Regions from separate parts of the Mesorhizobium sp. M5C.F.Ca.IN.020.29.1.1 genome, predicted to be linked through region 2. Evidence: predicted binding sites of a transcription regulator. Region 2 holds the regulator's gene; each other region holds the start of a gene.
The links. The regulator PhoB, encoded in region 2, activates phosphate uptake and scavenging genes when phosphate is short. The targets are predictions, from matches to a motif close to TGTCATNNANCTGTCAT.

Region 1: ppk2 (polyphosphate kinase 2) is a predicted target of PhoB. The motif match lies at 1,403-1,419, and genes of this name have one in related genera.
Region 3: EOA85_RS23365 (LTA synthase family protein) is a predicted target of PhoB. The motif match lies at 3,366-3,382, and genes of this name have one in related genera.

The regions. Positions count from the first base shown of each region.
Region 1 is NZ_RZSW01000242.1:567-8,460, reverse strand. Features, by position in the region: partial or broken gene EOA85_RS19435 (glycosyl transferase family 90) at 1-170, shown strand, start outside; gene EOA85_RS19430 (aldo/keto reductase) at 205-1,248, opposite strand; gene ppk2 (polyphosphate kinase 2) at 1,508-2,428, shown strand; gene EOA85_RS19420 (hypothetical protein) at 2,320-2,964, opposite strand; gene mtaB (tRNA (N(6)-L-threonylcarbamoyladenosine(37)-C(2))-methylthiotransferase MtaB) at 2,976-4,202, opposite strand; gene dapF (diaminopimelate epimerase) at 4,312-5,196, opposite strand; gene EOA85_RS19405 (DUF1328 family protein) at 5,367-5,528, opposite strand; gene EOA85_RS19400 (MBL fold metallo-hydrolase) at 5,636-6,676, opposite strand; gene EOA85_RS19395 (AprI/Inh family metalloprotease inhibitor) at 6,927-7,466, shown strand; partial or broken gene zapE (cell division protein ZapE) at 7,610-7,894, shown strand, end outside.
Region 2 is NZ_RZSW01000094.1:1,210-14,356, reverse strand. Features, by position in the region: gene EOA85_RS10515 (hypothetical protein) at 20-379, opposite strand; gene EOA85_RS10510 (PstS family phosphate ABC transporter substrate-binding protein) at 1,140-2,144, shown strand; gene pstC (phosphate ABC transporter permease subunit PstC) at 2,265-3,653, shown strand; gene pstA (phosphate ABC transporter permease PstA) at 3,646-5,259, shown strand; gene pstB (phosphate ABC transporter ATP-binding protein PstB) at 5,272-6,087, shown strand; gene phoU (phosphate signaling complex protein PhoU) at 6,126-6,833, shown strand; gene phoB (phosphate regulon transcriptional regulator PhoB) at 6,850-7,539, shown strand; gene EOA85_RS10480 (ROK family protein) at 7,714-8,961, opposite strand; gene xylF (D-xylose ABC transporter substrate-binding protein) at 9,222-10,262, shown strand; gene EOA85_RS10470 (sugar ABC transporter permease) at 10,404-11,735, shown strand; gene EOA85_RS10465 (ATP-binding cassette domain-containing protein) at 11,810-12,604, shown strand; gene EOA85_RS10460 (CHASE domain-containing protein) at 12,730-13,147, shown strand, end outside.
Region 3 is NZ_RZSW01000340.1:212-6,346, reverse strand. Features, by position in the region: partial or broken gene rplI (50S ribosomal protein L9) at 1-101, opposite strand, end outside; gene rpsR (30S ribosomal protein S18) at 367-615, opposite strand; gene rpsF (30S ribosomal protein S6) at 615-1,109, opposite strand; gene EOA85_RS23365 (LTA synthase family protein) at 1,411-3,336, opposite strand; gene fabD (ACP S-malonyltransferase) at 3,604-4,545, shown strand; gene fabG (3-oxoacyl-[acyl-carrier-protein] reductase) at 4,605-5,342, shown strand; gene EOA85_RS23350 (acyl carrier protein) at 5,532-5,768, shown strand; partial or broken gene EOA85_RS23345 (beta-ketoacyl synthase N-terminal-like domain-containing protein) at 5,803-6,135, shown strand, end outside.

The DNA of each region.
Region 1 (7,894 bases), on a different contig from region 2:
GTCATCCGACTGAGGCCGAGCGTGTCGTTGCCGCCGCCAACGCCTATTGCCGCAAGTTCGCCGACGAACGGGCCGAGCAGGCGATCTGCTTGCTCGTGCTCTACAAGTACTTCGTGCTCAGCGGCCAGATCGAGCCCGATCCCGAGGTCTGGCGTTTTATTTCAGGCTAACCCGCGGCGACCTTCGACCTGATCAGGACCGTTGTCAGATATCTTCCCGGTCAAGAACCAGATCGGCCGGACCAAACCGGTCCTTTGCCGTGAATTGCTGGTGCCAGTAGGGATACAGAACGGGCGGGCGGCTCACAGCGTCCAGGCGTGCGCGCTCATCGCTGGTCAGCAACAGGCTTGCAGCGGCGATATTGTCCTTGAACTGCGCTTCGGTCCGTCCGCCGATCACCAGCGAGCTGACGGCCGGCCGGCCTAGCAGCCAGGCAAGCGCCACCTGCGCTGCCGAGACGCCATGGCTCTTGCCGATATAGGCAAGCACATCGACGATCCGCCACAGCCGGTCCTCATCACGGATCGGCGGTTCCGTCCAGCCGCTGAGCTGGCGGGAGGTGGCCTGGTCGCGGTGGTATTTGCCGGACAACAGTCCACCGGCGAGCGGGCTCCACACCAACACGCCAAGCCCCTGGTCGACCGAGATCGGCAGCAGTTCATATTCGGCTTCGCGTGCTTCCAGCGTGTAGTGGATCTGCTGTGTGACGAAGCGCGGCTGGTGCTGGCGGTCGCTGATCCCCAGCGCCTTCATCACTTGCCAGCCGGAATAGTTGGAACAGCCGACATAACGGACCTTGCCCTGGCTGACGAGCGTGTCGAGCGCGGCGATGGTCTCCTCGAGCGGCGTTGTGCCGTCCCATTCGTGCAGGAAATAGATGTCGATGACGTCGGTCCTGAGGCGCTTCAGGCTCTTCTCGCACTCGCGGATCAGATGGTAGCGCGACAGCCCTTCGTCGTTGGGGCCCGTGCCGATCCGCATCCGCGCCTTGGAGGCGATCAGCACATCGCCCTTGCGTTTGCCGCCAAGCGCTTCGCCGATGATCTCTTCCGAAAGCCCGTTCGAATAGACATTGGCGGTGTCGATGAGATTGATGCCGGAATCGATGCAGAGGTCGATCATCCGGCGCGCCTCGTCGAGATCGGTCTTGCCGACCGCCGAAAATGCGCCGGCGCCGCCAAAGGTCATGGTGCCCATGGTCAGGGTCGAAACCTTCAGCCCGGAACGGCCGAGAGTGCGGTATTCCATGTCAGATCCTCGCAATTGCGTTGAGAAGGGCTGCTTCGAAGGCCGCCGGAGGGGAGCCTGGCATTTGTAGGACAATTCGAGCCGCTTGTCGTGCATGCCATGGAGGCCGATCGATCACATCTCACGGATTTGCGCGACCGGCACACAGGCCGGCTGCAATAAAACCGTCATTGCCGGCCTGTATGCAAGTCGGCTCAAGGTGTTCGGTCTTGGCCGGCAGGCCGGACGCCGACAGGGGCTCGCACGCGGAGCAGCATAAATGACCGAAGCAAAACAGAATTCTCCTGCCAAGGACTGGCTGGAGGCGGAGCTAGCCGACACGCTTGACGAAGATTACGAGCTGGAAATGTCGGAACCGGCGGTGTCGCTGGAGATCGCCAAGATCTACAAGAAAGCGCATCCGCCCTCGATGGATCGCCAGCAATATTTTCGCGACCTGATCACGCTGCAATCCGAATTGATCAAGCTGCAGTCCTGGGTGGCATATCACAAGAAGAAGCTGGTCGTGGTTTTCGAGGGCCGCGATTCGGCCGGCAAGGGCGGCGTCATCAAGCGCATCACCCAGCGGCTCAATCCGCGCATCTGCCGCGTCGTAGCCTTGCCGGCGCCGACCGAACGCGAAAAGTCGCAATGGTATTTCCAGCGCTACGTCCCGCATCTGCCGGCAGACGGCGAGATCGTGCTGTTCGACCGCTCCTGGTACAACCGCTCCGGCGTCGAAAAGGTGATGGGATTTGCCGAACCGGATCAGGTCGAGGAGTTTTTTCGCGACGTGCCGGAGTTCGAGCGCATGCTCGTCCGCTCCGGCATCACGCTGGTCAAATACTGGTTCTCCATCACCGACGAGGAGCAGCAGATGCGTTTCCAGATGCGCATCCATGATCCGATGAAGCAGTGGAAGCTGTCGCCGATGGACTTGCAGTCGCGCGTGCGCTGGGAGCAGTACACCAAGGCCAAGGAAGAGACGTTCGCCCGCACCAACATTCCCGAAGCCCCCTGGTTCATCGTCGAAGGCAACGACAAGAAGCGGGCGCGGCTGAACTGCATCGATCATCTCCTCAAGCAGATGCCTTATGAAGAAGTGCCGCACGAAGAGATCACGCTGCCCGACCGCGTCTTCAATCCCGAATACGAGCGCCAGGTGCTGCCGCGCGAGCTGTATGTACCGGAGAAGTATTGAGGCAGGGTTCCCTTCTCCCCGTCAGTATACCGGGAGAAGGTGCCGGCAGGCGGATGAGTAGCAGCGCCACGTTCGGATGACGGACGCTCAGACTGGACGATCACCTGCGTCGGCTCTGGCTCAGGAATTTCCTCCGGCTCTGGCTCCCGAGCTGGCTGGCGGATGACGGGAGCGACCGGAATCTCCTTTGGCGCCGCCTGTTCGGCGGGCGCCTCCGGCTCCTCGACCAGCGCAGGTTCCGGCTGGATGTCCGGCTCGGGCCGAATGGTCGGCGCAGGTTCGGGCTCGGCCTCTTCAACAGGCGCCGGCTGCGGCGCGGGCGGTGCTTCCGGCTCGACTGGCGGCGGAGGCACAGCTTCTGCTTGGGGCCGAGGCTCTTCGCGTATCGAAAATTCCGGAACAGTCTGTTCGGCGGCCGGCTTCAGCGCCTCCAGCGCGTCCCATTTGATCGGCGGCAGGGGTGCTGACTCGTCGATCCGCTCCTCGACCACTTCCTTCTTGCCGAACGAAAATATCTTCTTGAGAAAACCAGCCATGTTCCTGCGTCTCAGGCGGCGCGGGCGGCAAGCGGCACCGCGATCAGGCGCGCGCCATCATGGCCGGCGATATCAGCCTCAACGATTTCGCCCGGCGCGCCCTCGGAGATCGTGGCAAGCGTAAAGCCTTCGGTGCGGCCGAGCCTGTCACGCTCGACCAGGATCGACTGGCGTGTTCCGGCGAGTGCAGCGAGGTGGCGGCGATAAGCGGCGTCACCGGCGGCGCGCAGCCGTGCCGCACGCTGCTTGACCAGTTCGCGGCGAAGCTGCGGCATGCGCGCGGCGGGGGTGCCTTCGCGCGGCGAGAACGGGAAGACGTGGAGATGCGTCAGCCCGCATTCCTCGACGATCTCCAGCGATTTTTCGAACATAGCGTCCGTCTCGGTCGGGAAGCCGGCAATGATGTCGGCACCGAAGACGATGCCGGGACGCAATTTGCGCAAATCCTCGCAAAAACGGATCGATTGATCCCGGTTGTGCCGGCGCTTCATCCGCTTCAGGATCATGTCGTCACCCGCCTGCAGCGACAGATGCAGATGCGGCATCAGCCGGGGCTCGGTGGCGATGGCGTCGAGCAAGTCGTCGTCGGCCTCGATCGAATCAATCGACGAGAGGCGCAGGCGTTTCACGCCAGGCACCTGCTTCAGGATCGTCTTGACCAATTTGCCGAGTTTCGGGCTGCCAGGCAGGTCGGCGCCGAAACTGGTCATGTCGACGCCGGTCAGCACGATCTCGGCATAACCATTGCCGCTCAGCCGCTCGACCTGCTCGACCACGGCGCCCATCGGCACAGAGCGCGAATTGCCGCGGCCATAGGGGATGATGCAGAAGGTGCAGCGGTGGTCGCAGCCGTTCTGCACCTGGACGAAGGCCCGTGCCCGGCCCTCGATGGCGTCGACCATGTGGCCGGCCGTCTCGCGTACCGAAAAAATATCGTTGACGCGAGCCTTCTCGGTATCGTTGACGCCGAAATCCGGCAGCGCGCGATAGGAATGCGCCTTCAGCTTCTCTTCGTTGCCAAGGACGAGATCGACCTCGTCCATGGCAACGAAATTCTGCGGCTCGGTCTGCGCCGCGCAGCCGGTGACGATGATGCGGGCGGCTGGGTTCTCGCGCCGGGCCTTGCGGATCGACTGTTTTGCCTGGCGCACCGCCTCGCCGGTGACGGCGCAGGTGTTGAAGATGATTGCGCCGCCTTCCAGCGCGCCAAGGCCGGCGCTCTCCGCCTCCCGCCGCATCACCTCGGATTCGTAGGTGTTCAGCCGGCAGCCGAAGGTGACGAGTCTACACCTTTGGGAATTGTGGGGCCCTTGGAAAGAGCGGGACCCTTCTTGGCAAGAGGAGCCATCAGGCGGCGCTTTCGGTGTCGCGGGCCCACACGCCGGTCGACGGGTCGAAGCTGCCGGAAAATTCCCATTCGGCGGCGCCGGTGAGGATGACGTGGTCGTCGCCGCGCCACTCGACGTGCAGCGAACCGCCGCCGGGTGTCACCAGAGAGACGCTGCGTCCGGTCCGCTTGGTGCGCGCGGCAGCGACTACGGCGGCGCAAGCCGCCGTACCGCAGGCCTTGGTCAGGCCGGCGCCGCGCTCCCAGGTGCGGATGACCATCGTCTCGGGCGAGGTCACCCGCGCGATGGTGATGTTGGCGCGTTCGGGGAAGATCGGGTGGTTTTCGAGCAGCGGGCCGAAGCGGTCGAGTTCGTAGGACCAGACGTCGCGGTCGACCCAGAAGATGGCGTGCGGATTGCCCATCGACACGACCGAGGGCGAGTGCAGCACAGGCGCGTCGATCGGGCCGATCTGCAGCTCGATCATGCGGGTATCGCGAAATTCCTCGGCGAGCGGAATATCCTGCCAGCCAAAACGCGGCTTGCCCATATCGACCGAGATCAGCCCGTCGGCATGTTCTTCGGCGTTGAGGATGCCGGCGACGGTCTCGAAGGCGAATGTCTTCTGGCCGGTCTCGGCGGCAAGTGCCTGCACCACGCAGCGCATGCCGTTGCCGCAGGCCTGCGCGCCGGTTCCATCGGAATTCAGGATGTCGATGGAAAAGGCGGTGCCCGGCGTCCTGGCGTCGTGGATCGCCATGATCTGATCGAATTTCGTCGCGGCATCGGCGTTGAGCGCAAGGGCGGCAGACGGCGTCACCCGATCGGCGCGACCGCGCATGTCGGCAACGATGATCTCGTTGCCAATGCCGTTCATCTTGGCGAAGGGGGCAGTGCTTGCCATGGATCGAAAGGTCTCATGCCGGTTTGGCGCCTATATGGCGGATACCGGCCGAAATTACCAGTGTGCGCGCGCGTCAGAGCGACGTGCGTCCATTTGGACGCACAAAGTACGCTCTGACATTTTTGAACCAGCGCACGTGCTTTCCGCTGCGCACTTTTGCCCGACATGCATTAGGCCACCGCGAAGACGCCAAGCACGATCAGCAGGAAGATGATCAGCACGATGCCGATGAGAATACGGGCGCCGGTGGCGGCGGCTCCGGCCAATGCCGGCATGCCGAGCAGGCTGGCCGCGGCCGCGATAATCAGAAGAATGACAATCCATTTGATCATGGGGAGATCCCTGCAGCCGACGGTTGTGGAACTCCCCACAAACGCATCTGCGATGGCTTGGGTTCCGATTCCTTAAGTTCCCCTGCGGCGCGAAGCCGGCCGCCTGCCTAGACCGCCGGCACGTCCCAGACTTCGCCGGGACGCAAGGCGCGAAAGCGTTCTTGCGGGATACCTTGATCGTCGAGGGCTTCGCCAAGGTTTCTGGCCGGCTCGTCAATCGGCTCGTTGGTCAGCCGGAACGTGCCCCAATGGCAGCCGGCAGCATGGGCGGCGTTGCACAAAAGCATGCCTTGCACCGCCTCCTCCGGGTTCTGGTGGTGTGGCGCCATGAACCAACGCGGCTCGTAGGCGCCGATCGGCAGGATGGCCACGCGGAAGCCGCCGTGCCTTTCGGCCATCAGCCGGTAGTTGATGCCATCGTGGAAGCCGGTGTCGCCGGCGAAATAGGCCTTTCCGCCCGGCGTCTCGACCACAAATCCCGCCCACAGCGCCATGCGCCGGTCGCGGGTGCCGCGCGCCGACCAGTGGTGCACCGGCTCGACATAGACTGCGACGTCCTTGCCGATCTCGACCCTCTCGCCCCAGTCATGCACGGAAAGCCGCATGCCGGGAACGCCATCGTCGATGATGGCGTCATTGCCGAGCGGCGTCAGCACCAGCGGGTCGTGCTTTGTCTTCAGCCGCTTCAGCGTGGCGAGGTCGAGATGGTCGTAGTGGTTGTGGCTGACCAAAACGAGGTCGATCGGCGGCAGGTTGGAAAAGGCGATGCCCGGCAGATTGACCCGTTTCGGCCCGGCAAAGGACAGCGGCGAGACGCGCCGCGACCAGACCGGGTCGGTGAGGATGTTCAGGCCGGCTGTCTGGATGAGCAGCGTGGAATGGCCGACCATGGTCAGCCTCAGCCCGGAGCCGTCGATCCGTTTGGCCGGTGTCGCTTGATGAAATGGACTCGGATTCGCCGCCGGCCATTTCGAGCGCTCGCCGCCCAGCTGCCACTTCAAAAGATCGGAAAAGCGGGCAGGCGGCTTGCCGTTGGGATTGAAAAACAAGGTGCCGTCGAAATGATCGCTCGGTGGGCCGCTGTAATAGCGATTGGCGGCTCTTTTTCTCGCAGCCAAGGTTTCGCCTCCGGCAGGGTTCCGTTTCATCAGAGATAGGACCGAAGCCGATTGACGCAAGCATTTGGTGACCCGGAATGCCAAGGGCATGCTTGTCCTGGTAGACCCCTGGCAGGGCCCGAAGTGCAGGCTGGGCGGCATGTATTTGTGGTAAAATTGCAACAGTTGTTGCCACAAATGGTATTTTAACCATATCGGGTTGAAATTTCGCCACCTTCCCCATCTTGGTGGGGGAGAGTGTGCGGACGGCGGCCCCAGCCGGATCCGACGGAGGTTTGAAATGAATTTATCGAAAGCCGGTCTGCTGGCCGTATCGCTTGCCGCGCTCGTTGCGAGCGGCTGTTCAACGTCACGGTTCTCGTCGATGGACCAGCAGCCGTCGCCGCTTGAGGCCGCGCCCTCCGGCACGGTGACCGCAAATCAGCTGCCGCCGCCGGCGGCGCCCGGCACTGCCGACCCGTCGAAATTTCCGACGGCGCCGCAAGGCCCTCAGGTTGCCTCGCTGCCGCCGGACGGGACGGCTCCGGCCGGAGCGCCGGATCTTACCGCCTCCAGCGTCGCCGGCGTGTGGAAGGCCAGCGTGTCCGGCCAGAGCTGCCAGGTGGCGACGCCGCAGACCAAGTTCGGCGCCGGCTACCGGGCCGGGCCGCTGCATTGCCCGGCGCCGATCAACGGCATTAAGTCCTGGAACGTCGCCGGCAAGCAGTTGACGCTTTACGACGAGAACGGCGGCACGCTGGCACGGCTCTATTCCTCGGGCGGAGAGAAATTCGACGGCCAGACTTCCAACGGCCTGCCGATCTCGCTTACAAGAGGCTGACCCGCCGCTTATTTTGTTTTACGCAATTCCGAACGGAAAACCGCTACACACTTTTCCTGGAATTGCTGTCTTTTGTTTTTACGCAATTCCGGACGGAAAACCGAGACACACTTTCCTGGAATTGCTCTAGAACGACGTGACCGATGCATCTGCGTGACGGCCTTCAGACCCATGCGACCGTCCGGCAGCGCTACGACCATCTGGTCGATACCGGCCTGATCGACCGCGATCCGGGGCAGGAGCGGATCGTCGCGGCACTCGACCGGTTGATCGATGAGATCTCGGCAAAGCGGCTGGCGCACAAATCGAGCGCGCTGGGCTGGTTGTTCGCCCGCAAGCGTGAAACGCGCGAGGCCGTCAAGGGCCTCTACATCCATGGCGGCGTCGGCCGCGGCAAGACCATGCTGATGGACATGTTCTTCGAGCTG
Region 2 (13,147 bases):
CCGTTTGAATGCCGGCTGGCTATTCGCAAACCATGCGGACCCGTTTTCCGGGTTGACTGACGTTCCTGCAGGTGAGCGGTTTTGCCGGCTCGGATGACGGCGTCGGATCTTTGGAAATCCTGGTGATTTGCCTTCTCCGCGCCACGGGGGTGCTGATTCTGCGGGCCGCCGCTCTTTGCGGCGTTTCGGGCGCCACAGGAAAGACATCGGTCTGCAGCAACTGCGGCTGTTCGGCTTGCGCCTGCTGCGGCGGCCTGTCCCAGAACCGCCGGACATCGAGGGGCCTTGGAATGACGACGGTGCCGTCGTAGCTGCGCGAGCAGCCGCTCCCCAACAGCAGCATCGGGCACAGGAAAAAAGGCAGGATCCGTCCCAACATCAGCAACACCCTTGCGGGATTTATAACGCGGCTTCGGTTCTACCGACAACCGTCGGAATACACTGCGGGCAAGGCTAGCGCATGACCCGGAGAATCGGAATCGATTTCGCCGGGGATCATGCGCAAAATCAAAAGTGCCGCAGCGTCCCTGGCGCGACTGGAGGGCGGGCATGGACGATGACCTGCCCAAGCCCATCAGCCCCAGGGCGTCTTGCTCGAAAGGTCGGCGCGGACTGAGAAATCCAGTGCAACGCGGGATAGCCACGTCAGTCCGTAGAGTTCAGCCGATTCGGCGAGCATTGCGGACAAGACTATGGTGCGATCGCACCATATCAAAGCGTGCGTCCGGTTGGGGCAATAAGCGCATTCGAGTTCCGCTCCTCCAGTTACGGGCGGGAGCAGCGACCGCCGGCAAGAAACAGGGTCAGATTTACCCCAACGGACCTGTTTCGGCGATGGCGCGGCCATGACCTCCTTGGCCGCATGCAACGCGCTCCCGCCCGGATTTTCTTTTTCGGCGCCAATTATTTTCGCCTGTCGAGGGCAAATGCCGGCCGCAAATCGTGCAAGCTGCTGATTCCAGCGGCAAACCGCGGCTGTGCCGGCGAGACCCGCGTCCGGTCCTTTTCGACATGGCTGTGCGGCGGTTACCGGGCTGACATCAAACTGTCATGTGACTGTAATAATCGGGGGCTATTGGCCTCAGCGGGCGCCGAAGGAATGGCGCCGAGAGACCATTTTCCGAACAGGAGCAGGCCACATGAAAAATTTCCTCCTTACGGCGTCGGCCGCGGCGCTTGCGCTCGCCGCGTCGGCTGGTTATGCCGCCGCGCGCGACCAGATTCAAATCGTCGGTTCGTCCACAGTGTTCCCCTTCACGACGGCTGTCGCTGAAAAGCTCGGCCAGAGCGGAAAGATCAAGACCCCGGTTGTCGAGTCGACTGGCACCGGCGGCGGCATGAAGCTGTTTTGCCAGGGCGTCGGCGAGAATACCGCCGACTTCACCAATGCCTCGCGCGCCATCAAGGACAGCGAGCTTAAGACCTGCAAGGCAAACGGCGTGACGCCGGTCGAGATCAAGGTCGGCTTCGACGGCATCGTACTGGCCAATTCGAAGGCGGGGACTGTCGTTGATCTGACCAAGGAACAGATTTTCAAGGCGCTCGCCAAGAACGTCGCTGTCGACGGCAAGGTCGTCGCCAACCCTTACAAGAACTGGTCGGATGTCGATGCGTCGCTTCCCGCGACAAAGATCGAAGTGCTTGGCCCGCCGCCGACATCCGGCACGCGCGATGCGTTCGTCGAACTCGTCATGGATGCGGCCTGCCAGGAAGAAGTGAAGGCGGCTAATGAAAAGGGCTGCGGCGAGATCCGCGAAGACGGCGCTTTTGTCGAGGCCGGCGAAAACGACAATCTGATCGTCCAGAAGCTGGAAGCCAACCCCAATGCCTTCGGCATCTTTGGCTTCTCGTTCCTTGACCAGAACGCCGACAAGCTGCAGGGCCATAAAGTCGACGGCGTCGAGCCGACCTTCGAGAACATCGCATCCGGCGATTACGGCGTTTCCCGCTCGCTCTATGTCTATGCCAAGAAGGAGCATGTTGGCGTCATCCCCGGCATGCAGGAATTCATCGCCGAGTACACCTCGGAAGGTGCATGGGGTCCTGATGGTTATCTGGCCGACAAGGGCCTGATCCCGCTGCCGGACGCCGAGCGCGCCAAGTGGGCCGAAAACGCCAAGGCCCTGAAGGGCATGGGTTCCTGAGGTTTCGGGGTCCGGGCGTATATCCGCTCTGACCCTCATGCTCTAAAGCCCAAAGCGCGGGACCAAGGTCCCGTGCTTTGAGCCGGTGAATGACCGGCGGTCGAGGGGACGTCCTAAATCATGGTCGGTTATCTCGTTGTTCTTCTGTTGGTTCTGGCAGTTGCGGCCTATTTGATCGGCCGGAGACGCGCCATTGCCAGTGTCAATGGCGACGTCGCGCGATTGCATTCGCTGCCTGGCCAACATGGCATGTTTCTGGCGCTTTTTGCTGCCGGTCCCGCGCTGCTTGCGATCGTGTTGTGGTCGCTGGTCACGCCGGGAATTGAATCGTCGATCATTGCCGACCGCTTCTCCACCGAATTGTCGGGAATGGGCGTCCCGCAGGTCGAAGCTTTCATCCGCGACGCTCGCGCGATGGCCTTTGGCGGGCTTGTCGGCTTCGCCGATCCCACGAAAGAGGCGGCCGCCGCCGCCTACAAATCGGTCCATGCGACCAGCACCTGGATCATCTGGACCGTCGCGCTCGTGCTTTCCGCGTCCGGATTTTACTGGGCCTATTCCCGCATCGCACAGGCCTACCGGGCGCGCCACGTGGTCGAGCGCATTCTTCGCGCAATCCTGATCGCCTGTTCGGTGGTCGCGATCCTGACGACGATCGGGATCGTCCTGTCGCTTATCTTCGAGTCTCTGCGGTTCTTCCAACAGGTGCCGTTCTACAAGTTCCTGTTCGGCACGCATTGGTCGCCGCAGAGCGCCTTCACCGGCGCGGGAGCGGAGGCCGGGGCGGTCAACGAGGACATTTTTGGCATGGTGCCGCTCTTTGCCGGCACGTTGCTCATCACCTTCATCGCCATGCTGGTGGCTGCGCCTATCGGGCTGATGGCTGCGATCTACCTTTCGGATTACGCCTCCAAAAGCGTCCGCGCGGTCGCAAAGCCGGTTCTGGAAATCCTCGCCGGCATTCCGACCGTCGTCTACGGCTTCTTCGCCGCGCTGACGGTTGCGCCCTACTTCCGCGGTATCGGCGAAAGCCTGGGCCTCAACGTCGCGTCCGAATCTGCGCTCGCCGCAGGCGTGGTCATGGGTATCATGATCATTCCCTTCGTTTCCTCGCTTTCCGATGATGTGATCAACGCCGTTCCGCAATCCCTGAGAGACGGTTCCGCCGGCCTCGGCGCGACCAAGTCGGAAACCATCCGCAAGGTGGTCCTTCCTGCTGCCCTTCCGGGCATCGTTTCAGCGATGCTGCTTGCCGTCAGCCGCGCAATCGGCGAAACAATGATCGTGGTCATGGCGGCGGGCCTGGCGGCAAACCTCACGGCCAACCCGCTCGAAGCGGTCACAACCGTGACCGTGCAGATCGTGACGCTGCTGGTGGGCGACCAGGAGTTCGACAGCGCCAAGACGCTTGCAGCCTTCGCACTCGGCCTGGTGCTGTTCTGCATCACGCTTTCCCTCAACATCGTCGCGTTGCGCGTCGTCCAGAAATACCGAGAGCAATATGACTGATGCGATCTCGTCATTGGACGCCGTCGGACGGCCGGTCAGCATTCATACCGACGATGCCGCGAAGGCGCGGCTGAAGGGCCGCTACCGCACGGAAACGTGGTTCAAATGGCTTGGCGCCGCAGCTGTTGCGTTGGCCGGCTTGTTCCTTGTGCTGCTCCTGTCGACGATCGTCACGCAGGCGATTCCGGCGCTGCGGCAGAACTATGTGACGCTGCCGATCGATCTTTCGGCGGCCAAGGTCGACCCGGCGAAACTCGACGAAGTGAATTACGACGCCATCGCTCAGGAAGCGCTTACGGCAAAATTTCCGGATGTGACGAGCCGCCAGGACAAGCGCCTGCTGCGCGGACTGATTTCCACCGGCACAGGCGTGTTCCTGCGCAAGGATATTGCGGCTGATCCGGGGATGCTCGGAGGAACGGTGGACTATGCGGTTCCACTTGACGATTTTGCCGACCTCTATCTCAAGGGTCTGCTTGCCGACGTCGGTTCGGACGAAGCGATTTCGACAAGCGTCACGCCTTCGCAAACCAGCGGCGACATCGATTTGACCTTCGGCGACGATGCCATGCTGGCGCTGGCGCGCGGCCATGGTGCGGCCGAGGGCGAAAACGGCATGCTCACCCTGACGAGCGGCGCGTCGTCGCTGCTGGTCGCGTTCAATGGCGGCACGGTCAAGCTGACCGCGCTGTCACCTGCGGCCAACGGCATGGTGATCGCTAAGGGCACGGTGATCGAGGCGCTGGACAGCACGGCGCCCGCCGCGAGCGGCCAGGCATTCCTGCGCGTAATCGAGACGCCGGAAGCATCGCGAAAGATTTCGGACAAGATGATCGTCTGGCTCGACACGCTGAAGAGCGCCGGCCTGATCGAAAGCCGGTTCAACTCGATCTTCTTCTTCACCGGCGCAAGCCGCGAGCCGGAACTGGCCGGTGTCTGGGGCGCGGTCGTCGGATCGTTCCTGACCATGATCGTAACGCTGGCCATCGCCTTCCCGATCGGCGTTTCAGCGGCGATCTATCTTGAGGAATTTGCGCCCAAGAACCGGCTGACGACGATGATCGAAGTGAATATCAACAATCTGGCGGCGGTGCCTTCGATCGTCTTCGGCCTGCTTGGACTTGCCGTATTCCTGAATTTCTTCGGCATGCCGCGCTCCGCCCCGGTGGTCGGCGGCATGGTGCTGGCGCTGATGACCCTGCCGATCATCATTATCGCCTCGCGCGCTTCGCTGCGCGCGGTGCCACCGTCGATCCGCGAGGCGGCGCTTGGCATCGGAGCCTCCAAGGTTCAGACCGTATTCCATCACGTCCTGCCGCTGGCGATGCCGGGCATCATGACCGGCACCATTCTCGGAATGGCGCATGCGCTGGGCGAAACCGCGCCGTTGCTGATGATCGGCATGGTCGCCTTCATCGTCGACATTCCCGGCGGCTTTACCGATCCCGCGACGATCCTGCCGGTGCAGATATTCATGTGGGCGGATTTCCCGGAAGCTGGATTCCAGCAGAAGACTTCGGCGGCGATTTTGATTTTGCTGCTGTTTTTGGTCATCATGAACGCCATTGCAGTGATACTGCGCAGGCGCTTCGAGCGGCGCTGGTAAGGGGTAGAGGATATGAACATCATGACGGAAGCCGGCGTCGAACAGAAACTGAGCAGCGGAACCAATGCCCCTTCGATCAAGATGAAGGGCGAAAAGGTCTCTGTTCATTACGGTGAGAAGCGAGCTCTGTTCGACGTGGACCTCGATGTCCGCGAGAACCAGGTGACGGCGTTGATCGGCCCATCGGGCTGTGGCAAGTCGACCTTCCTGCGTTGCCTGAACCGAATGAACGACACGATCGATATCGCGCGGGTGAGCGGCAAGATAACGCTCGACGGCGAGGATGTTTACGACCCGAAAATCGATGTCGTCGAGCTGCGAGCTCGCGTCGGCATGGTATTCCAGAAGCCGAACCCGTTTCCGAAATCGATCTATGAAAACGTCGCCTACGGTCCGCGCATTCACGGCCTGGCCAGGAGCAAGTCCGAGTTGGACGGCATCGTTGAATCGAGCCTGAAGAAAGCCGGTCTGTTCAACGAGGTCAAGGATCGCCTGCTCGAGTCGGGCACCGGTCTCTCCGGCGGACAGCAGCAGCGCCTGTGCATCGCGCGCGCCATCGCCGTGTCGCCGGAAGTGATTCTGATGGACGAGCCCTGTTCGGCGCTGGATCCGATCGCCACCGCCCGCGTCGAGGAACTGATCGACGAACTGCGCCAGAACTACACGATCGTCATCGTCACCCACTCGATGCAGCAGGCAGCGCGCGTGTCGCAACGCACGGCGATGTTCCATCTCGGCTACCTGGTCGAGGAGGGCGCAACCGACAAGATGTTCACCAATCCCGACGACAAGCGCACCCAGGACTACATCACCGGCCGGTTCGGCTGAGCGGTCCGGCGGCGAATTTCGAACACGAGGACAGGATCATGGGTGAACACACCGTCGCATCTTTCGACGAGGAACTGGAGCACATCGACAGGCTGATCCGCGACATGGACGAGCTCGCCGCCGCGATGGTCGCAACCTCGATCCGCGCGTTGCTTGCGTCAGACAATGCGATGGCGCAGCGTGTCGTCTCGGACGACGCGATCATGGATGCGCGGCAGCGCGAACTCGACGACAGTGCGATCACGCTGATCGCCAAGCGGCAGCCGATGGCGCAAGATCTGCGCGCCGTGGTTGGCGCAATCCGCATGGCCGGTGATCTCGAGCGCATCGGCGATTTGGCCAAAAACATAGCCAAGCGGGTCAGCGCAGTCGGGCAGAGCACCACGCCGCGCAATCTGTCGCACGGTATCGACGGGATGGCGGATCTCGTTCTTGTGCAGCTCCGCGGGGTGGTTGAGCACTATGTGTCGCGCAATGCCGGCGCTTTGAAAGAACTGCGCGCCGACGATCAGAAGATCGACGTGAAATACACGGCGGTTTTCCGCGAACTCCTGACCTACATGATGGAGGATCCGCGCAACATCACCGCTTGCACCCATCTTCTGTTTTGCGCCAAGAATCTCGAACGCATCGGCGATCATGTCACCAACATAGCCGAAAACGCCTACTTTGTCGTGACCGGGCAGCAATTGCCGGCGGATCGCCCGAAGCTCGACGAAACGACGATGTCGGCGCCGGCGACATGACAGGAGTGACCGGCCGATGATCGCGCCGCGCATCATGGTGGTGGAGGATGAAGAGCCGCTGGGCGTCCTCCTCCGCTACAATCTGGAATCCGAAGGCTATCAGGTCGAGGTGGTGACGCGCGGCGACGAGGCCGAAATCCGGCTGCAGGAAAACGTGCCCGATCTTCTGGTGCTCGACTGGATGGTGCCGGCGGTTTCGGGCATCGAGCTTTGCCGGCGCCTTCGGGTGCGTCCCGAAACCGAGCGGCTGCCGATCATCATGCTGACCGCGCGCGGCGAGGAGAGCGACCGGGTGCGCGGCCTTTCCACCGGAGCCGACGACTATCTGGTCAAGCCGTTCTCGACACCGGAATTCATGGCCAGGGTCAAGGCGCTGCTGCGCCGCGCCAAGCCGGAAGTACTGTCCAGCGTGCTGAAGGTCGGCGACATCATGCTCGATCGCGAATCGCACAGGGTCTATCGCAAGAAGAGCGAGATCCGGCTCGGGCCGACCGAATTCCGGCTGCTCGAATTCATGATGCGGCACCCGGGTCGGGTCTTCTCGCGCAGCCAGTTGCTCGACAATGTCTGGGGCGAGACGATCTACATCGACGAGCGCACGGTGGACGTCCATGTCGGCCGGTTGCGCAAGGCGGTCAACAATGGTCGCATGCCCGATGTCATCCGCACCATCCGCGGCGCGGGCTATGCGATCAGGGAAGACTAGGGATGTGCTGATATCCAGGTGGTGCCGGCCTGCGAACGCCGGCTTCCTGGGCTTCCGGTGCTCACGTACCCAAAAGTACGCTCCGCTCCGGTTCTCGGAACCCACCATTCTCGACTCGGCCTGACCTGAATCTCAACACACCCCAAGTCGCGATCCGGGATCCTCCCTTCGAGTTCAAGCCACGTTCTTTCCGACCGAGCCGGCTCGTGCCTGGATGCTCGGCGCGAAGATCTCTTGGTCGACGAAGCTCAGCGCCCGCATGGCGCAGCCTTCTCGGATCAGCGGCAGTTCGTTCGGCTCGGTGTCGAAGGAAATCGAACCCGAATGCTGGCCGCCCGCGGTCTGGGCGATGGCCTCGCGCAGGGCCGGCTCGATCAGGTCGAAGGCGGCAGCGCTGGCACCGACCATGGCGACCGGCGCCGGATCGATCAGCGCGAACAGGCTGCCGAGCCCGAAGCCGAGCGCCTCGCCGGCCTTGCGGTAGGCTTCGCGCTCCGGTCCGTCCGTCTCGCGCGCCCGGGCCGCCAGTGCCCGCATCTCGGCGTCGCTGACATCGGCGACCGGCTCGGCGTTCTCGCTCAATTGCCTCGCGTTGCGCCAGATAGCGTAGTTGCCGGCATAAGCCTCGACGCAACCGCGCCGCCCGCAGCGGCAAAGCGCGCCGCCCGGCCGATGAATCATGTGGCCGAATTCGCCGCCTGAGGAATGGGTGCCGGTGAACAGCTCGCCCTTGAGCACCAGCCCCATACCGATGCCATGCGAGAGCAGGATGGCGATGAAATCGTCGCGGTAGCGATCCGGGTCGCGCCAGCGCAGCGCCACGGCCATCATGTTGCAGTCGTTCTCCATAATGGCCGGGATGCCGAACTCGCGTTCCAGAATGTCGGCGAAGGCGATGTTCGTCTGCGGCGTGATCGGCGACCACAACATGGCGCGCGCATGGGAATCGGTAATACCCTGGATCGCCAGCGCGATGCGGGCGACGCTTTGGACGTCGAGGTCGGGGTCTTCGAGCCGGCGCCGGACTATGGCGACACATTCGTCGATCAGCTCGTCGCGCGACATGGTCAGCGTGTCCAGCCGGCGCTGTTCCTCGGCGACCACTTGTCCGGCATAGTCGATGACAGCGACCGACAGCGAATTCAGCGACAACACGACGGCCAATACCGCAGCGGCTTCCGGATTGAGGCTGAGGCCAACCTGCGGCCGGCCACGTTTCAGCGAAACGGTCTCACTCGCCTTGCTCTCGGCCAGGATGCCTTCGTGGATCAGGTCGGAAGAGATCGCCGATATGGTCGAATGGCTGAGGCCGGTGGTTGCGGCGATCTCGGTCCGTGACGGCTGGCCTGCGCGCCGTACGGCCGAAATAACCATCGCCCGGTTGCGCCGGCGCAAATCGTCATGGCGGATCCCAACCGACATTGTTTTGCTTCCTACCCTGTTGCCGCGGCCGCTCATGAATCGGAAGCCGTCAGGCCGACAAATACTGGCAGAAGCAGAAGGACCTGTCATTGTTTATTCCGAGGCTCGAAAAAAGCCAACAGGACACCAAAATTCCATCAGAATTCATGTTGACAGTGCTTCGGCGTTGGATCAGTATTTTTTCGAGGCTCGAAAAAAAGAGCTTTTGTGCAGGCCTTTGGGCCAGTTGGTCGCGCCGTACGCGGCGCAGGAGGAATATCATGAAGAGATTCACAGCCGCCATTCTGGCGGGGGTCGCCATGTCGCTACCGCTCGCGTCGGTCGCACAGGCGAAGGACAAGGTCATCGGTGTTTCGTGGTCGAACTTCCAGGAAGAGCGCTGGAAGACTGACGAAGCCGCCATGAAGTCGGCGATCGAGGCCGCCGGCGACAAGTATATTTCAGCCGATGCACAGTCCAATCCCGGCAAGCAGCTGACCGACGTCGAGAGCCTGATCTCGCAGGGCGCCAACGCGCTGATCATCCTCGCGCAGGATGCCTCGGCCATCGGGCCGGCGGTGCAGAAGGCGCTGGACGAAGGCATTCCGGTCGTCGGCTATGACCGGCTGATCGAGAACAAGGACGTCTTCTATTTGACCTTCGACAACCAGGAAGTCGGCCGCATGCAGGCCCGCGAAGTGTTCAAGGTGGCGCCGGAAGGCAATTACGTCTTCATCAAGGGCTCGGGCGCCGATCCGAATGCCGATTTCCTGTTCGCCGGCTCCATGGAAGTGCTCAAGGATGCCATCGACAGCGGCAAGATCAAGAATGTCGGCGAGGCCTATACGGACGGCTGGCTTCCCGCCAACGCCCAGAAGAACATGGAACAGTTCCTGACCGCCAACGACAACAAGGTCGATGCGGTGGTTGCCGCCAATGACGGCACCGCTGGTGGCGTCGTCGCGGCGCTGACGGCGCAAGGCTTGGCCGGATCCGTTCCGGTGTCGGGCCAGGACGGCGACCATGCCGCGCTGAACCGCATCGCGCTCGGCACACAGACCGTATCGGTGTGGAAGGACGCGCGCGAGCTCGGCAAGAACGCCGCCGAGATCGCCTCGCAACTGGCCGACGGCAAGCAGATGACAGACATTGCCGGCGTCAAGGACTTCGCCACGCCGGGCGGCAATGTCGTCAAGTCGCTGTTCCTGACGCCGATTGCCGTCACCAAGGACAATCTCAACGTCGTCATCGACGCGGGCTGGATCAAGAAGGAAGAGGTCTGCGCCGGCGTGGCGGCGGGCACGCTCCCGGTCTGCAACTGATCCGGCCTTCGCAAGAAGCCTGAAACGCCGCGGCTTCACACCGCGGCGTTTTTTCAAAAAGAATTGTTTTTCCGCTTCTCGCGGATAACTCCAAACTGCTTCCGGCATCCGCGGCAGACGGCAACCCGGTGGGAGGGCATCATGACCAACACAACTTCCAACACGCCGGCCGCCGATACAGGCGCCGATCGGGCGCGTGAATCCGAGCTCAGCCCGGTCGGCCGCTTTCTCAAGGCAACCGAGCTCGACATACGCATGCTCGGCATGGTCGGCGCGCTGCTGGTCATCTGGGTTGGAATCCACCTCCTGTCGGGCGGGCTTTTCCTCACGCCGCGCAACCTCTGGAACCTGTCGGTGCAGACCTCCTCGGTCGCGATCATGGCGACCGGCATGGTGCTGGTCATCGTGATGCGCAACATCGATCTTTCGGTCGGCTCCGTCGAAGGCGTGATCGGCATGGTGATGGGCGTCGCGCAGGCCGAATTCCTCATCCGGGTCATGGGGTTCCAGCTTGGAAATCCCTGGATATGGATCATCGCACTGGCTGCCGGCGTGGTGCTCGGCCTCATGATCGGCGCGCTCCAGGGCTTCATTATCGCCTATCTCGAGGTTCCGGCCTTCATCGTGACGCTGGGCGGCCTGCTGATCTGGCGCGGCATGGCGTGGCTGATGACGAGCGGGCGCACCGTCGCGCCGCTCGACGCCACCTTTCAGCTCATGGGTGGCGGGCCGCGTGGCTCCATCGGGGCAACCGCAAGTTGGATAGTCGGCATTCTCGCCTGTGTGGCCGTCGCCTTGATGCTGCTCAACGGCCGGTCGCAGCGCAAGCGGTTCAAGTTCCCGCTGCGTCCCGTCTGGGCGGAGACCTTGCTTGGTGTTGTCGCTTGCACCGCCATCCTCGGCGCCGTCTGGATCGCCAATTCCTATCCCTGGCCGATCGGCATCGTTCGCCAGTACGCCCAGCGGACCGGCATCACCGTCCCGGAAGGCGGGCTGTTTATCGCCCATGGCATCGCCATACCGGTGCTGATCGCGGTCACTGTGGGCATCGTCATGACCTTCATCACCAGCCGCACCCGTTTTGGCCGCTATGTCTTTGCCATCGGCGGCAATCCGGAAGCGGCGGAACTCGCCGGCATCAACACCCGCTGGGTGACTATGAAGGTGTTCATGATCATGGGCGTTCTGGCCGCGATCAGCGCGGCGATTGCTTCGGCCCGTCTCAATGCGTCGACTAATGCGCTGGGTACGCTGGACGAGTTGCTGGTCATCGCGGCCGCGGTCATTGGAGGGACGTCGTTGGCCGGCGGCTCCGGCACGGTGCTCGGCGCCATGCTTGGCGCACTTCTGATGCAGTCGTTGCAGTCCGGCATGGTGTTGCTCGGTATCGATTCACCGCTTCAGAGCGTCGTCGTCGGCGCCGTCCTGGTCGTCGCCGTCTGGCTCGACACCGTCTATCGCAAGCGGGTCTGAGCATGAGCCCGAAAAAGTGGATACCGGTTTTCGACAAGATCATGCTCAAGCAAAAACCATAGGGAGGAACGATCATGGCTGACACAAGTGCTCCCACCCCACTGATCGACATGCGCAACATCTCGATTGCCTTCGGCGGCATTCGCGCCGTCGACGATGCGTCGATCGACCTTTTCCCGGGCGAAGTCGTGGCGCTGCTTGGCCACAACGGTGCCGGCAAGTCGACGCTGATCAAGATCCTGTCCGGCGCCTACAAGCGCGACTCGGGCCAGATCTTCGTCAATGGCGAGGAGGCTTCGATCTCCAATCCGCGCGACGCCAAGAAATATGGCATCGAGACGATCTACCAGACGCTGGCGCTCGCCGACAATGTCGACGCCGCCGCCAACCTCTTCCTCGGCCGCGAGCTGATGACCGGCTGGGGCACGCTCGACGATGGCGCCATGGAGGCCGAGGCGCGCAAGGTGATGGGCAGGCTCAATCCCCGCTTCCAGCGCTTCAAGGAGCCGGTTGTCAAGCTTTCGGGCGGCCAGCGGCAGTCGGTGGCTATCGCACGCGCCATCCTGTTCAACGCCCGCATCCTGATCATGGATGAGCCGACGGCGGCACTGGGCCCGCAGGAAACGGCACAGGTCGGCGAATTGGTCATGCAGCTCAAGGCCGACGGCATCGGCATTTTCCTGATCAGTCACGACATCCACGATGTGTTCGAGCTTGCCGACCGCGTCTGCGTGATGAAGAATGGTCGGGTCGTCGGCACGGCGCGCACCAGAGACGTGACCCAGGACGAGGTGCTCGGCATGATCATCCTGGGCAAGTGCCCGCCCGGTGCCATTCCTGGGCCAGGTGCGCTGAAGATCGCCGCCTGAAGCTTCAAACAAGCCGGCTAATACCCGTCATTTGATGTGCCAGCGGTCATGATGGTTTGGCCGCGCCATTGTGTTGACGCGAGGACTTGCCCATAAGATGGGGAACCATGGGCCGCAGCAGCAATTTGAAGAAGTTCTTTCCGATCGTCGCTTTCATCGCCGTCGCGCTGATCAGCCTGACGATGGCGGGATTCGCCTATTTCGCCACGCAGGAAGCGGCGCGCATCAAGTTCGAGGCGACGGCGGACGATGCGCTCAACCGGATCGATAGCCGCATCGACCTGCATCTGTCGCTGCTGCGATCGACCCATGCGCTGTTCGAGGCGCGCAATGGTGGGATTTCGCGCGGCGAGTTCAAGGCGTTCTTCAACGCGCTCGATATTGACGACAATTTCGCCGGCCTGCGCGGCATCGGCTTTCTCCGGCTGACGAGACCCGGCGACGAGGCAGCGGTCGAGCGTGCCATCCTGCACGACTATGGCGCCAGCCATCCGATCTATCCGGCTACGACGACGCTGCCCTGGCGGACGCCCATCACGCTGT
Region 3 (6,135 bases), on a different contig from region 2:
CCCTGCGGCAGCAGGAAGTTGCGGGCGAATCCATCCTTGACCTTGACGGTATCGCCCATCTGACCGAGGCGGGAAACGCGCTCGAGAAGAATGACGTCCATAGTTTTGTTCCTTCGTTTGGGCGCCAATCACTGGCATCGACGCCGAATTGTCTGGAACAGGTCAGGAAGCTGAGGGCGTTGCCGCCTATGTCGCTGTCCTGCCTGTCGCGGCAGTTAGAGGTCTCGCCTCAACCCGGGATTTTCAATGCATGTCGCCCAAAAGTGGCCCCGGTTTTGGGACAACGACATGCATCAATCAAGTTCAGCCCTGCGGCGCCCGTCACCGTTGGGAAGAGCGGGCGGCGAACCGCCCGCTGAAAGAGTGTTAGCGAACCACGTAGGGCAGCAGTCCGAGGAAGCGGGCGCGCTTGATCGCCTTGGCGAGTTCGCGCTGCTTCTTCTGGCTGACGGCGGTGATGCGCGACGGCACGATCTTGCCGCGCTCGGAAATGTAGCGCTGCAGAAGACGTACGTCCTTGTAGTCGATCTTGGGCGCGTTGGCTCCGGAGAACGGGCAGGTCTTGCGGCGGCGATGGAACGGGCGCCGGGTCGGGATCTGGTTGATGTCGACCATTATTCTGCACCCCCTTCAACACCTTCGCGCGGACGGCGCGGACCACGATCTGCACCGGCATCGCCACCGAAGCTGCGCGGCGGGCGATCGCCACGGTCGCCGCGATCGCGGTCGCCGAACGAGCGTGGGCCGCGGTCACGGTCGCCGAAGCCGCCGCGTTCCGAGCGCTCTTCGCGCTTCTGCATCATCGCCGACGGGCCTTCCTCATGTGCATCGACCTTGATGGTGAGGAAACGCAGCACATCCTCGGACAGGCCCATCTGGCGCTCCATCTCGTTGAGCGCGGCCGGCGGGCAGGTGATGTCCATCAGCGTATAGTATGCCTTCCGGTTCTTGTTGACCCGGTAGGTGAGGGACTTCAGTCCCCAGTTCTCGACCCGGCCGACGGACCCGCCATTCGCGGAGATGACGCCCTTGTACTGTTCGACAAGCGCATCGACCTGCTGCTGCGAGAGGTCCTGCCGGGCAAGAAACACATGTTCGTAAAGAGCCATATTGTTCTTTGCCTTTCTTCGTTTCTCTCCCGGTTCCCGCGGCAAAAGCCTCTGCAACTTCTCTGACCCACCGATCCTAGAAGGGGGCGGGGAAGAAAGGAGCATGACGAGACGGTCGAGAGCGGAGACACGGGAGGCGGAAGCGCTTCTGGCTCCACACGAAGGTTTTCGAAAAACCTCCGGCCCTCCGTTCAGCCCCCAGCAAGGACCGGCAGATTGCGGGCGTCTATACAGGAATTTGACCGCAAGGCAAGGGCGAGCCGAAAACCCGCCGCTCCAAGGACGATACGTCGCGGCATCTTCAGCTTGTATGCGGGACGCGCTTGTTCACCGTTTCCGGGAAGAAATCGGGCGCCGCATGGCGCTTGCCGAACATCATGTCGTATTGCAGCAGACGGAAATCGCGAATGGCCGGATCGATCTTCTTCTGTCGCGCCCAGTCGGGCGTGTCCTCGCCCGTCGGCTTCATCAACAAATTACGATCGACGACGCTGTAGCGCTCGCGCATCTGGCCGAGGAAGCCGGTGTAATAGGGATGGCTGATCCCGGCCGTGGTCAGGATATGGTAGGGCAGGAAAGCCGGACTTACCGCGCCCATGTCCGCGGCCGGCCCGGTGCGGTTCGACCATACGACCAGCGGGGTCTGGTGATGCAGCAGCATCTGGTCAGGCGGCTCTTTGCGCGGCGCGACATTATCTTTGAGGAAGCCGGTCTCGACATAGACCGGGCCGAGCGGCGGCAGATGGTCGCCGAAGAAGGCGATGACTGTCGGCCGTTGGCGGTTCTTCGCCCATTCGACAAGGCGCTCGAGGCCCTTATCGGCGTCGGATGCACCCTCGGTGAAGCTCAGCAGTGAATCCTTTGCCCACTGGCTGGTCGGCGCCTGCACCTTGTGGGTCGGATTGTAGTAGCGATTCGGCTCGTAGGGTCCATGATTCTGCAGGCTGACGGCGAAGAAGAAGAGCGGATCGTCGGTGGCATCGGCCTCGCGGATGATCTCGTCGGTCATCGCCGCGTCCGAGGCCAGCGGACCGCGCTTTTCGAGATATGGCATATTTTCTTCCGACTTGAAGTCGTCGAAGCCGAAATCCGCATAGACCGGCGTGCGGTTCCAGAACCAGCTCGTGCCCGGATGGATGGCGCGCGTCTCATAGCCCTGGCTCTTCAGGAACGTCGCCATCGACGGCACCGGCGCGCGGACATATTGCTGGTAGGGGATGCTGCCGGCCGGCAGGAAGGCGTTGGAAAAGCCGGTCAGCGCCTCGAATTCGACATTGGCGGTCATGCCGCCGAATTCGGGTGAGAACATGTAGCCCGAGCGCAGCGCCCGCACAGTGGGAATCGGATCGGGCGTGATGTTGACGCCGGGCAGTTCGGTCGGATCCCAGAATGATTCGCTCATGACGATGATGATGTCGGGCTTCTCGGCCGGCACCGAGGCCGTCACGTCAGGCCTGTCGATCGCTGCGATCGACTTGTCGGAGTAGCCGGCAGGCGCCGAGACATGCGCCATCGGCACGTTGAGCGCGAAGGCGAGCGCGAAGCCATTGGAGGCGTAGTTTTCCTTCTGGTCCCACATGATCGGGATGATCTGCAGCCGGTCCCGCGTCCACGAGAAGGTCGCGTAATCCATGATCGAGACGAAGAAGGCGAGCAACGGCACGGTCAATGTCAGCCGGGCCAGGCGACCCTTGCGGCTAAGCGCCGGTACCCGGCGGCGCCAGAGCCGCCAGCCATAAACGAGCAGCGACAGGCTGCCAACGATTCCGATCGCCAGAGCGATGGCGGTTCCCGGACGTTCGCGCACCAGCAGCGGCATCAGCGCCACGATCTGGCGTGAATAGAGGAAATCGGTCGGATAGAGCGGATCGCCGAGATAGAGCGATTTCTGATGGCCGACAAAGGCCAGCGCCAGCGTCAGCGGCGCGACGATCATCAGGCTCTGGTGGCTGCGGCCGAGCACGGCGTCGAGGCCGATCAGGATAAGCGCAAAGATGATGATGGTGGTCCAGCCCGGCTTGAAGGGCTGCAGGAAGAAGGCGACGGTGCCGGCAAAGTCGCCGCGCACGATCAGTTCGATCGCAAAAACCAGGATGGTGGCGGCGAGAAGGCTGACGAGGCCATAGCGGATGACAGGCCATTTCCGGCCCGGCAGATAGCCGGTGGCCGGATCGCCTTCCAGAAACTGTGGCGCGGCTTTGCCAACGCCTTTCCTAGTCCTTGCCACCTTACAATTCCCCCGACCATACACAAAAGTGTCATTGAGCTGTCATCGATATGTCACGAAAAGCTAACGCCTGTGGCTGAAATAAGAAGAGCCAGCAAACGAATCGTGAGCGATTTTCATCATGAGTGATCGAAAAAAAGCCTTTTGGAACAGGTACTCGGCCAGCGATACCGAGCCGGAGCGACCCGCGTCGGGCTGCCAGCGGACTTGACTTGCCCGCCCGCCTTGCGTCACAGGCAGGGAAAATCAGCCGCTTGGGAGCCACACATGGCCGTCGCATTCACCTTTCCGGGACAGGGCAGCCAGGCTGTCGGCATGGGCAAGGACCTCGCGGACGCTTTTCCGGAATCGCGGAATATCTTCGAAGAGGTCGACGAGGCGCTTGGTGAAAACCTGTCGAAGCTGATCTGGGAAGGGCCGGAAGAGAGGCTGACGCTGACCGCCAATGCCCAGCCGGCGCTGATGGCTGTGTCGCTCGCCGCGATCCGGGCGCTGGAATCGCGCGGCCTCTCGCTGAGGGACAAGGTCGCCTATGTCGCCGGCCACTCGCTCGGCGAATATTCGGCACTTGCCGCCGCCGGTTTCGTTTCGGTGGCCGATGCGGCCCGGCTCTTGCGTATCCGCGGCAATGCCATGCAGGCGGCTGTGCCGGCCGGTGAAGGCGCCATGGCGGCGATCATCGGGCTGGAACAGGCCGATGTCGAAGACGCCTGCGCTGAAGCGGCCAAAGATTCAGTTTGCCAGATCGCCAACGACAATGGCGGTAGCCAACTGGTGATCTCCGGTGCCAGCGCGGCGGTCGAACTGGCGGCGAGACTGTGCATGGAAAAGGGCGCCAAGCGGGCGCTGATGCTGCAGGTCTCGGCGCCCTTCCATTCGGCGCTGATGGCACCGGCGGCCGAGGTCATGCGCGAGGCATTGGGCGATGTCACGAAGAACGCGCCGTTCGTGCCCGTGGTCTCCAACGTGTCGGTCACTCCGTCCAGCGATCCGGACGCAATCGCCCGCCGTCTGGTCGAACAGGTGACCGGCCGCGTGCGCGGGCGCGAAACGGTGGAATGGTGCGGCGCGAATGGCATTGCGACGCTTTACGAGGTGGGCGCCGGCAAGGTGCTGTCGGGACTGGCGCGGCGCATCAACCGCGATATGGCTACCGGCGCCGTCGGCACGCCGGCGGATGTCGACGCGGCGCTGGCGGCGCTCGCATAACCAACCGAGATTCGACCCCGCCCGTGGAGGGTGTTCTCTCTTAGATCAGGAGACAAGACATGTTCGAATTGACCGGCCGCAAGGCCCTCGTCACAGGCGCATCGGGAGGCATCGGCGAGGCGATCGCCAGGGTGCTGCATGCGCAGGGCGCCGTCGTCGGCCTGCACGGCACCCGCGTCGAAAAGCTGGAGACGCTGGCGACCGAACTCGGCGACCGGGTCAAGCTGTTCCCGGCGAACCTTTCCAATCGCGACGAGGTCAAGGCGCTCGGCCAGAAGGTCGAGGCCGATCTCGAAGGCGTCGACATTCTCGTCAACAATGCCGGCATCACCAAGGACGGTCTGTTCGTACGCATGGCGGACGCCGACTGGGATACGGTGCTCGAGGTCAATCTGACCGCCGTGTTCCGGCTGACCCGCGAACTCACCCATCCGATGATGCGGCGCCGGCATGGCCGCATCATCAACATCACCTCCGTGGTTGGCGTCACCGGCAATCCCGGCCAGACCAATTACTGCGCCTCCAAGGCCGGCATGATCGGCTTTTCCAAGTCGCTGGCGCAGGAGATCGCCACCCGCAAAATCACGGTCAACTGCGTCGCCCCCGGCTTCATCGAATCGGCGATGACCGACAAGCTCAACGACAAGCAGAAAGATGCGATCATGGCGGCGATCCCGACACGGCACATGGGCACCAGCGCCGAAGTCGCTTCGGCCGTCGCCTATCTCGCTTCCAACGAAGCTGCCTATGTCACCGGCCAGACCATTCACGTGAATGGCGGCATGGCGATGATTTGACAGTTGCGGGAAAACACCCCTTTTCGCCTTGGACCCAGGCCGATTATCGTGTAATGCGGCCCGCAACCCGGCGGTTCGGGCAAAAACCGGTCCGGTGCCGTTGCGTTTCCGACAGGACCATCTTTCAGCTTGATTAGCGGCATTCCGCCCGCTAACGAAGACAGACAAACAAAAGACGAGGATGCCCAAATGAGTGACACCGCAGAGCGCGTCAAGAAGATCGTTATCGAGCACCTTGGCGTCGATGCCGACAAGGTGACGGAGCAGGCGAGCTTCATCGATGATCTGGGCGCGGACAGTCTCGACACGGTCGAACTCGTCATGGCGTTCGAAGAAGAATTCGGCGTCGAGATCCCGGACGATGCGGCCGAAACCATCCTGACTGTTGGCGATGCGGTGAAGTACATCGATAAGGCTTCGGCCTGACGCTATTTGCAGTCACCAGCGAGGAGGACCTGCGATGAGGCGTGTCGTCGTCACGGGCCTTGGGCTGCTTTCGCCGTTCGGCGTGGGTTTCGAGCATGGCTGGAAGGAGCTCTTGACCGGCCGCAGCGCAGCCAAGCGCATCACCGAGTTCGAGGTGGAGGATCTTGCCTGCAAGGTCGCCCACGTCGTTCCCCGTGGCAATGGTGAGAACGCCACCTTCAATCCCGAGGCCGTTCTCGAGCCGAAGGAACTGCGCAAGATCGGTGACTTCATCCTCTACGGGATCGCGGCCGCCGACGAGGCGCTGAAGGATTCGGGGTGGGCGCCGAAGTCCCATGAGGAGCAGTGCGCCACCGGCGTGCTGATC